2 regions of the Peribacillus sp. NPDC055009 genome follow, and region 2 is predicted to be linked to the other one. Evidence: predicted binding sites of a transcription regulator. Region 2 holds the regulator's gene; the other holds the start of a gene.
What was found. Region 2 encodes NrdR, which represses ribonucleotide reductase genes. Its sites were predicted from a motif close to AACACNATATATNGTGTT; they were not measured.
Positions count from the first base shown of each region.

Region 1: the regulator NrdR is predicted to act here: its motif matches at 1,875-1,892, upstream of ACWF5P_RS09135 (vitamin B12-dependent ribonucleotide reductase).

Region 1 is NZ_JBSGVZ010000004.1:174,819-179,255, forward strand. Features, by position in the region: gene gcvPB (aminomethyl-transferring glycine dehydrogenase subunit GcvPB) at 1-91, shown strand, start outside; gene ACWF5P_RS09125 (rhodanese-like domain-containing protein) at 231-614, opposite strand; gene ACWF5P_RS09130 (lipoate--protein ligase family protein) at 818-1,654, shown strand; gene ACWF5P_RS09135 (vitamin B12-dependent ribonucleotide reductase) at 2,043-4,437, shown strand, end outside.
Region 2 is NZ_JBSGVZ010000001.1:565,964-570,400, forward strand. Features, by position in the region: partial or broken gene ACWF5P_RS02815 (IS5/IS1182 family transposase) at 66-278, opposite strand; gene speD (adenosylmethionine decarboxylase) at 845-1,225, shown strand; gene nrdR (transcriptional regulator NrdR) at 1,496-1,957, shown strand; gene ACWF5P_RS02830 (replication initiation and membrane attachment family protein) at 2,016-3,434, shown strand; gene dnaI (primosomal protein DnaI) at 3,421-4,359, shown strand.

The sequences.
Region 1 (4,437 bases), on a different contig from region 2:
AATCGTTCAGGAAGCTCCGCATACAACCGTTATAAAGCGGCTTGATGAAACTCTTGCTGCAAGAAAACCTGTTCTGCGTTATCAAGCCTAGATTGATAGCTTATACGAAAAAAATCCCTGCCTGCCGGCGGGGATTTTTCATGTTTATGTAAGATTTCATTAAAGTCCAGCAGTTAACTTTCTTTTCCTTGAGCTATTGAATTAAAAAGAGCCCATGCGGAGATGGGGTCTTATTTCTTTGCTTTGATTTTCCCGGTCCACATTTTGAAACCGCCCTTTAGGTGAAAAAGTTCCCTGTAGCCCTTTTTGTATAGCATGGCTGCAGCTCTGCCGCTGATGATTTCGCTTTGAGCGTACAAATATACAGGCTTGTCCGGCCTAATTTCGACCAAGCGTGTTTTCATTTGAGTCATAGGGATGTTTCTTGCGCCTAAGATATGGCCATTATCGAAATCATTCGGTTCCCGCACATCGATTAGCTGCACTTTTCTGTAGTTAGCGATAAATTCGTCCTGTGTTAGTGTTTTAACGATTTTACGCTGGCGGTACCAATTAAAAAGTGAATACGCAATAACCACTCCTAAGATGATGAGCAGTGTATATAATATTTCCAAACATAAAAACTCCCTTCTACCTTAACGAATACAGACAATCTTTATTATATAATTGCTTTACCCAATAATCAAAAAGAATTTTCATCAAATTCTTCATGGACTTGATAGTACTTTCTTTTTTAGAGTGTTAAAGTCTGTTAAACTACTACATGTGAGTTTTTTGTGGGGTATTGAAAAACAGTCTATCGAAACGAGGGGTAAGGATGGCTAAAGATAAATGGGGTTTTATAGATTCGGGGTATTGTTCACCGGCTTTTAATATGGCACTGGACGAAGCTCTGTTAAACTGGCAAAGCAAAGGGGAAATTCCGCCAATCATACGCTTTTACGGCTGGGATCCAGCTACATTGTCGATCGGTTATTTTCAAAAGGCGGAAGCGGAAATTGATATCGAAGAGGTCAAAAGGCAGGGCCTTGGTTTTGTACGCAGGCCAACAGGAGGACGAGCGGTCCTGCACGAGCATGAATTGACTTATAGCGTAATCGTTCCAGAATCCTATCCGGGAATGCCGACTACCGTTACTGAAGCATATCGTGTCATTTCTGAAGGAATATTAATGGGATTCAGGAATCTGGGATTGGATGCTTATTTTGCCGTGCCCCGAACCGATCAGGAAAAAGCGGCTTTAAAATCGCCCAGGTCTTCGGTTTGCTTTGATGCTCCAAGCTGGTATGAACTGGTCGTTGAGGGCAGGAAGGTCGCTGGCAGCGCTCAAACCAGGCAAAAAGGCGTCATCCTTCAGCACGGATCCATTTTGCTTGAACTTGATGATGATAAGCTTTTTAGCGTATTTAAATTCTCAAATGACAGGGTTAAAGAGAGAATGCAAAAAAACCTAAAAAACAAAGCTGTGGCCATAAATGATATTGCAGGGAGAAAGATTACCATCCCTGAAGCGAAAGAAGCTTTTGAAAAAGGTTTTGCCGAAGGACTTTCGGTCGATTTAGAGCCATACGTCCTCACCGAAAAGCAATTGCTGGAAGTGAAGTCCATTGCAGAAAGCAAATATGAAAGCGATGATTGGAATTTCATGAGATAGAGGAAGCATAATTAGAGTGGATAATAAAAAAGTTTTTTCAGATTTGTTTGACCAAATAACGCATCCCTTGCAGGGATAAGCCCTAAAAGGGATGGGGAAAAAGCAAGGTCCAAATTAATTGAAATCTGATGAAAAATTATTGTAAATCGACATTTTCCTCCTTTTTGCTAACTATATTAATTGATTTATCGTTTGACAAAATTAAAAGTTATTCAAAACAAACACAATATATAGTAGTTGAAATATTTAATGCGACACTATATGTTGATTTTTGAGTTTCGCTATGATAAATTTAGGGTACTTGTTAAGCGAAACGGACATGTAAGGTTACATAAGGATTTTTGCGGCAGCAAGAACGGATCTTGAAACATATAAAGGAGAGGGAATTATGTCGGTTGTAATAAAAGAAGCTTTAAAGGTTGATCTAGAAAGGTTGAATAAGGATATTTCTTTATTTCCCCAGGTTCACCCTGTAACTGCTGATATGAAAATGGCGCATAAGGGAGTGTCCCGTCTAGTCATGCTTGACCGCTATTCTTTTAAGGATACTGAAAAAATCACACTCTCGGCAGGCGATTTCGTCGTGTTGACGATTAAGGAAGATCCGAAATTCCCGGCAAGGGGTCTCGGTTACATCGTTGAAATAGATTGGGAAACCAAAAAAGCGAAGGTTTTGGTGGATGAAGAGTTCCGTGGCGTTCTGGATAATCCGGAAGAAATGGAGACGGGAATTGTAAACCGTCCTTTGGATATTATCGAAAAGCCGCTTGAAATATACTATGAACAAATTGCGAAACGTAATGCAACGGGATTGGCATCAGTGGAAACCACGGAAGAAAAGAGAACGGAATGGTTCAATAAATTCTATGAAGAATTAAAGAACCTTAATTTCGTCCCGGCAGGACGAGTATTATATGGTGCAGGTTCCAATACGGATGTTACTTATTTCAACTGTTATGTAATGCCATTCGTACCGGATTCACGTGAAGGTATTTCAGAACATAGGAAACAAGTGATGGAAATCATGAGCCGCGGCGGCGGAGTGGGAACGAACGGGTCGACACTGCGTCCAAGAAACACTCTGGCAAAAGGCGTAAACGGAAAATCCTCGGGTTCTGTGTCGTGGCTTGACGATATTGCGAAACTGACGCATCTTGTTGAACAGGGCGGTAGCAGACGCGGCGCGCAAATGATCATGCTTGCTGATTGGCATCCTGATATTGCAGAGTTCATCATTTCTAAAATGCAAAACCCAAGGATTCTGCGTTACCTAGTGGAAAATACTAAAGACGAAGCAATCAAGAAATATGCGACGGATAAATTGAAATTCACGCCGCACACGGAACAGGAAACGGCTATGTATCAAGGGATCATCAATTATAAGGAGATTCCTGGCCAAGGTGGATTCAGCGAGAAAATCATTAGGGATGCAGAGGAAAAGCTCCGTACAGGGGGAACATACAGTGTCCATAATTCTGATTTTCTGACTGGAGCCAACATCTCGATTTGCCTGACTAAGGAATTCATGGAAGCGGCGGAACAAGATGCGGAATACGAATTGCGTTTTCCTGATGTTGAAAGCTATAATGCCGAAGAAATGGCCATTTACAATGAAGAATGGCATAATGTCGGCGATGTTCGCGAATGGGAGAAAATGGGTCACAAAGTCCGTGTTTACCGTAAAATCCGCGCTAAAGAGCTTTGGAATTTAATAAATATTTGTGCAACATATTCTGCTGAACCAGGTATTTTCTTTATCGATAATGCTAATGAAATGACGAATGCCAAAGCATACGGTCAACAGGTCGTAGCGACGAACCCTTGTGGAGAACAGCCATTGGCCCCATATTCAGTATGTAACCTTGCGGCAGTCAATCTGGCTGAGATGGCTGATAAAGAAAGCAAAACCGTTAATTTCGAGAAACTTAAGCAGACTGTCGAAGTCGGTGTGCGTATGCAGGACAATGTCATTGACGCAACTCCTTATTTCTTGGAAGAAAACAAAAAACAGGCACTGGGCGAGCGACGGGTTGGACTTGGTGTAATGGGTCTGCATGACCTTTTGATCTACTGTGAGACGGAATATGGCTCTGAAGAAGGAAATATCCTGGTTGACAAGGTGTTTGAAACGATTGCGACGACAGCTTACAGGGCTTCCGTGGAACTTGCTAAAGAAAAAGGCAGTTTCCCGTTCCTGATCGGGTCAACGGACAAAGAAACCGATGAGCTTAGAACACGTTTCACACAAACCGGATTTATGGAAAAAATGCCTGAAGATATCAGGGAAAGTGTTGCTGCACATGGCATCCGTAACTCTCATTTATTGACAGTTGCTCCTACAGGAAGCACAGGAACTATGGTCGGGGTATCAACAGGTCTTGAACCATATTTCTCCTTCACGTATTTCCGCAGCGGCCGTCTTGGTAAATTCATTGAAGTTAAGGCTGACATTGTACAGGAATACTTGGACCGTCATCCAGAAGCCGATACAGAAGAGCTTCCAAAATGGTTCATTTCCGCTATGGAATTAGCTCCAGAAGCACATGCTGATGTTCAATGCATCATTCAACGCTGGATTGACAGCTCGATCAGTAAAACGGTAAATGCTCCAAAAGGATATACTGTCGAACAAGTTGCAAAAGTATATGAACGTCTATACAAAGGCGGAGCAAAAGGCGGTACTGTATATGTGGATGGCAGCCGTGACAGTCAGGTTCTTACGCTCAAAGCGGAAGAAAACCAAATGGACGAGCAGCTTGAAATGGATGAATTGACAGATGTGG
Region 2 (4,437 bases):
GAAGCAGTTATAGAGAATGGTGACCTAACGCATACCATACTTTTCTTTTGCATCTGCTCCTGGTTTTCCAACTTTCTCATCACTAGTTCAACTAGAAGCTCTAAGATATGATTATCATGCGTATTTCCGGGTGTTACTATCGTCCCTAAAACAAATCCATTGCGTATGATGCCGTATGAAACGAATAGGCAAACTTATTTTGTTCGTTCATCATTCACATAATAGTAGCTACTCTCAGTATCAGTTGAACTGCCCTTAATCTCCTTGGTTTCTTCCTTAAATAGACTGTAGGTAAAAGAGTTCTATCTTACTGTTAAAACAAAGTTGATTGGAACGGAAGGTACGAGACTCCTGCGGGGAAAGTGCGTCCAAGGGAGACCCCACAGGCGCTATGGCGCCGAGGAGGCTCCCGGACCGCCCGCGGAAAGCGAGTGCCAGGAGTGGAAATCAACGGCCTAATATACTGTAGACAAACTCAATTATTGAGTTTGTCTACAGTCAGAGCCTGCTAAATTTTTTTAGGGGCTATTTTTAATACAGTGATCAATTAATTCCTTGCTGCTTTAAGGCGCTGAATAAACCGAAGACGGAATTTGCTCCACATTTGAACCTTCGCTATATCCCCATTACATATAAAGTTTATCTTTCCAAAAATTCAATTTGGAGTTGCAAAAAAAATTCAAACCATATATACTATGAATCGTGAACTTCTTCAATAGCGGTTTGCATGATGGCTACTTAAAGGGTTAGGACCTCTTTGGACTAACTTTCCCCCGTGGTAGTTATCAGAACTTATTTTTAAATCATGGTAAGGGGGAAGCTTAATATGGAAACAGCTTACACTATGGAAACTATGGGTAGACACGTCATTTCTGAACTTTGGGGTTGTGACTTTGAAAAACTGAACAATATCGATTTAATTGAAAAGATTTTTGTTGATGCTGCTTTGAAATCAGGTGCAGAGGTACGAGAAGTTGCCTTTCACAAATTTGCTCCACAAGGAGTCAGCGGGGTTGTCATCATTTCTGAATCACACTTAACGATTCACAGTTTTCCAGAACACGGCTATGCGAGCATTGATGTCTATACATGCGGTAACTTGGATCCGAATATTGCGGCAGATTATATTGCAGAAGCTTTGAATGCGCAAACACGTGAAAACATAGAATTACCACGTGGATTAGGTCCTGTACAAATGAAAAAAGCCAATATAAGTGCCCTATAAAAAACACGTATACACAGAGATGCCATGGGTGCATCTCTTTTTTAATGCAATCAATCGGCAGTCTGCTTCCCTTTATAGGGGAGGATGCCCTTGCAGCATAAAGACTTTGACAACGGTGCTTCAACGGCAGAACAAAAAGTGCCTGCTGCCGGAAGTTACACTTTTTACTTGTACTGGCCGTTCCATTTAATATAAGATTAAGATAGAGAAGTAATTCCTTGGGGAACATTTAGATAGGGGAGTCCTACATAAAATACGGAGCTGATAATGATGAAATGCCCATCATGTCAATATAACGGAACAAGAGTGCTCGATTCCAGGCCAGTCGATGAAAGTAAATCGATTCGACGACGCCGTGAATGTGAGGCATGTGGTTTTCGATTCACGACATTTGAAAAGGTGGAGGAAACACCGCTTATTGTAGTGAAAAAGGGCGGGACGCGGGAAGAGTTCAGTCGTGATAAAATCCTGCGTGGCTTAATCAGGGCTTGCGAAAAACGCCCGGTTCCCTTGAAAGAACTAGAGCAAATTACCAGTTATGTAGAAAAAGAACTACGAAACCAGGGCATATCGGAAGTGAAAAGCGACAATGTCGGCGAGATGGTGATGGACAAGCTGGCAGAAGTCGATGAGGTTGCCTATGTAAGGTTCGCATCCGTCTATCGACAATTTAAAGACATCAATGTCTTTATCGATGAATTGAAAGATTTGATAAATAAAGAAAGAAAGTAGAGCTGAAGATTCACTTTGGCTCTTTTTTCACTACATCTTTTGAAAGGTTTGAATGGAGATGTCAAAGCATTGGCAAGAATTGCTCCCAGCTGATTCATATTTGGTCTCATCTGCGGGGCTGCTTCATGACTATGATCGGAAAATACTTACCCGACTATATCAACCTCTTATTGGACCTATATGCATTAGCCTATATATGACGTTATGGAGTGAGTTGGAGGAGAACAGGCTATGGTCGGAAACCTCCTCACATTATCAATTAATGAATACCATCGGCCTTAAGTTAGCTGATATTTACGAAGCCCGGCTTTTACTTGAGGGAATCGGTCTGTTGAATGTATATAAGAAATCGAAAAATGAAACGAAGGAATTCATCTATGAGTTAAACCCGCCGCTTTCCCCCCAGCAGTTTTTCACGGATGGAATGCTGAATATTTACTTATACAAAAAAATCGGTAAAGCGCAATTCAACCGGTTAAAGAGATTCTTTTGTGATGACCATATCTTAACCGATCAATATGAAGGTGTGACTAAATCTTTTGCGGAAGTATTCTCATCAGATCATTTGGACTCTTTATATGTAACGGATGAAGCGAAAAATGAATGGCAGCCGATGCCTGAACAGCAATACATCGATCGGAAGGAAGGCGTCGAGCCATCGGGGTTTGATGACTTATTTGATTTCGACCTTTTATTTGCCGGGATAAAATCCTCGATCGTACCGAAAAAGGCATTTACTCCGAAAATAAAAAATACGATTGCCAAACTTGCTTTTTTATATGGCATCGATCCGCTTGAAATGCAAAAACTAGTAATGGATGCCGTTTCATTGGATGATGAGATCGATGAGGAAGTGCTCAGAAAGGCGGCAAGGGACTGGTATCAGATTGAACGACAGGCCGATATGCCTTCCCTTGTCAATCGGGTGCAGCCGATTCGTGAACGGACGCAAAAAGAGGAACCGAAAACACAGGAACAAGAGTTAATCCGCCATTTGGAGACGATTTCCCCAAGGGAGCGGCTGATGCAATTGTCTGGCGGTGCAGAGCCATCAAGCGGTGATTTGAAAGTCGTTGAGGGCGTGATGATCAATCAAAAGCTGAATCCGGGTGTCGTCAATGTCTTGATTGAATATGTCATGCTCAAAACGGATATGAAGTTCACGAAGGGCTATGTCGAAAAGCTGGCAGGCCATTGGGCACGACTGAAGGTCTCCACGGTGGTCGAGGCGATGGAGCTAGCTAAAAATGAACATAGGAAATATCAGGACTGGGCTCAAGGAAGCAGGAATGCTGCGAAGGGCGGCCGGAAAAAGGCGATACGTGAAGAAGTGGTTCCGGAGTGGCTTGAGAAAAAAGAAGAAGCACAGCAGGAGCAGAATGCAGATCAGCCTGAATTGGATGCCCAGAAACGCGAGCTTCTGGAGAAATGGAAGCAGTGGAAAGCAGGAGGTGAAATGAACGATGGAAAAGATTAATAGGTCCCTTAATAAATTGGCGAATACAAATCAATTTCAACAGCGTTATGAAAAGCTGAAGCAGGAGATTTTTGAAAACGAACAAGTGCGGTTATTTATGAATGCCAACAGCTCGACGGTCACGAAGGAAATGATTGATAAAAACTTGGGGAAGCTTTATGAGTTCACTTCACAAAGCAATAAGTGTGATAAATGTCCGAGCTTGGATGGCTGCATCAATATGATGCAGGGGTATTATCCCAAATTGGTGGTTCAAGGGAAAGCCCTGAACCTGCATTATGAAGTCTGCCCGCGGAAATTGGCAGAGGATGAAAAGCGGAAACGGGAAAAGTTGATCCGCAGCCTGTATGTACCGAAGGATATTTTAAAGGCGAGCATTGAAGACTTTACCCAAACGGATAATGAAAACAAACGCTTGTCTGTCTTAAGTAAAGCGATGTCGTTCATTATGGAATATGAGCCAGGTAAAAGGCAAAAAGGCTTATATATTTATGGGAAATTCGGCGTTGGGAAAACGTACTTATTAGGTGCGATTGCCAATGAACTTGCAAAAAGGCAAATTTCCTCCCTTATTGTCTATGTACCTGACTACTTGAGGGAACTTAAGGGATCGATAGGTGATAATACGGTCAATGAAAAAATTGAAATGGTGAAAACGGCACCTGTCCTCATGCTTGATGATATTGGAGCGGAGTCCATGACGAGCTGGGGACGCGATGAGGTTTTTGGTCCGATTTTACAATTCAGGATGCTGGAAAACCTGCCAACGTTTTTCACTTCGAATTTTGACTTGAATGGCCTGGAGAACCACCTGACCTTTTCACAGCGTGGTGAGAAGGAAGAAGTGAAGGCGGCCAGGGTACTGGAAAGAATTCAATATTTAGCTGAGCCGGTCAAGCTTGATGGCATGAATCGGAGAAGATGAAGAAAAGTGGTCTCTTAATGGAGGTCACTTTTTTCATCTTACAAGGCTCATCCTACTTCTAAACACGTCCCCATCCCC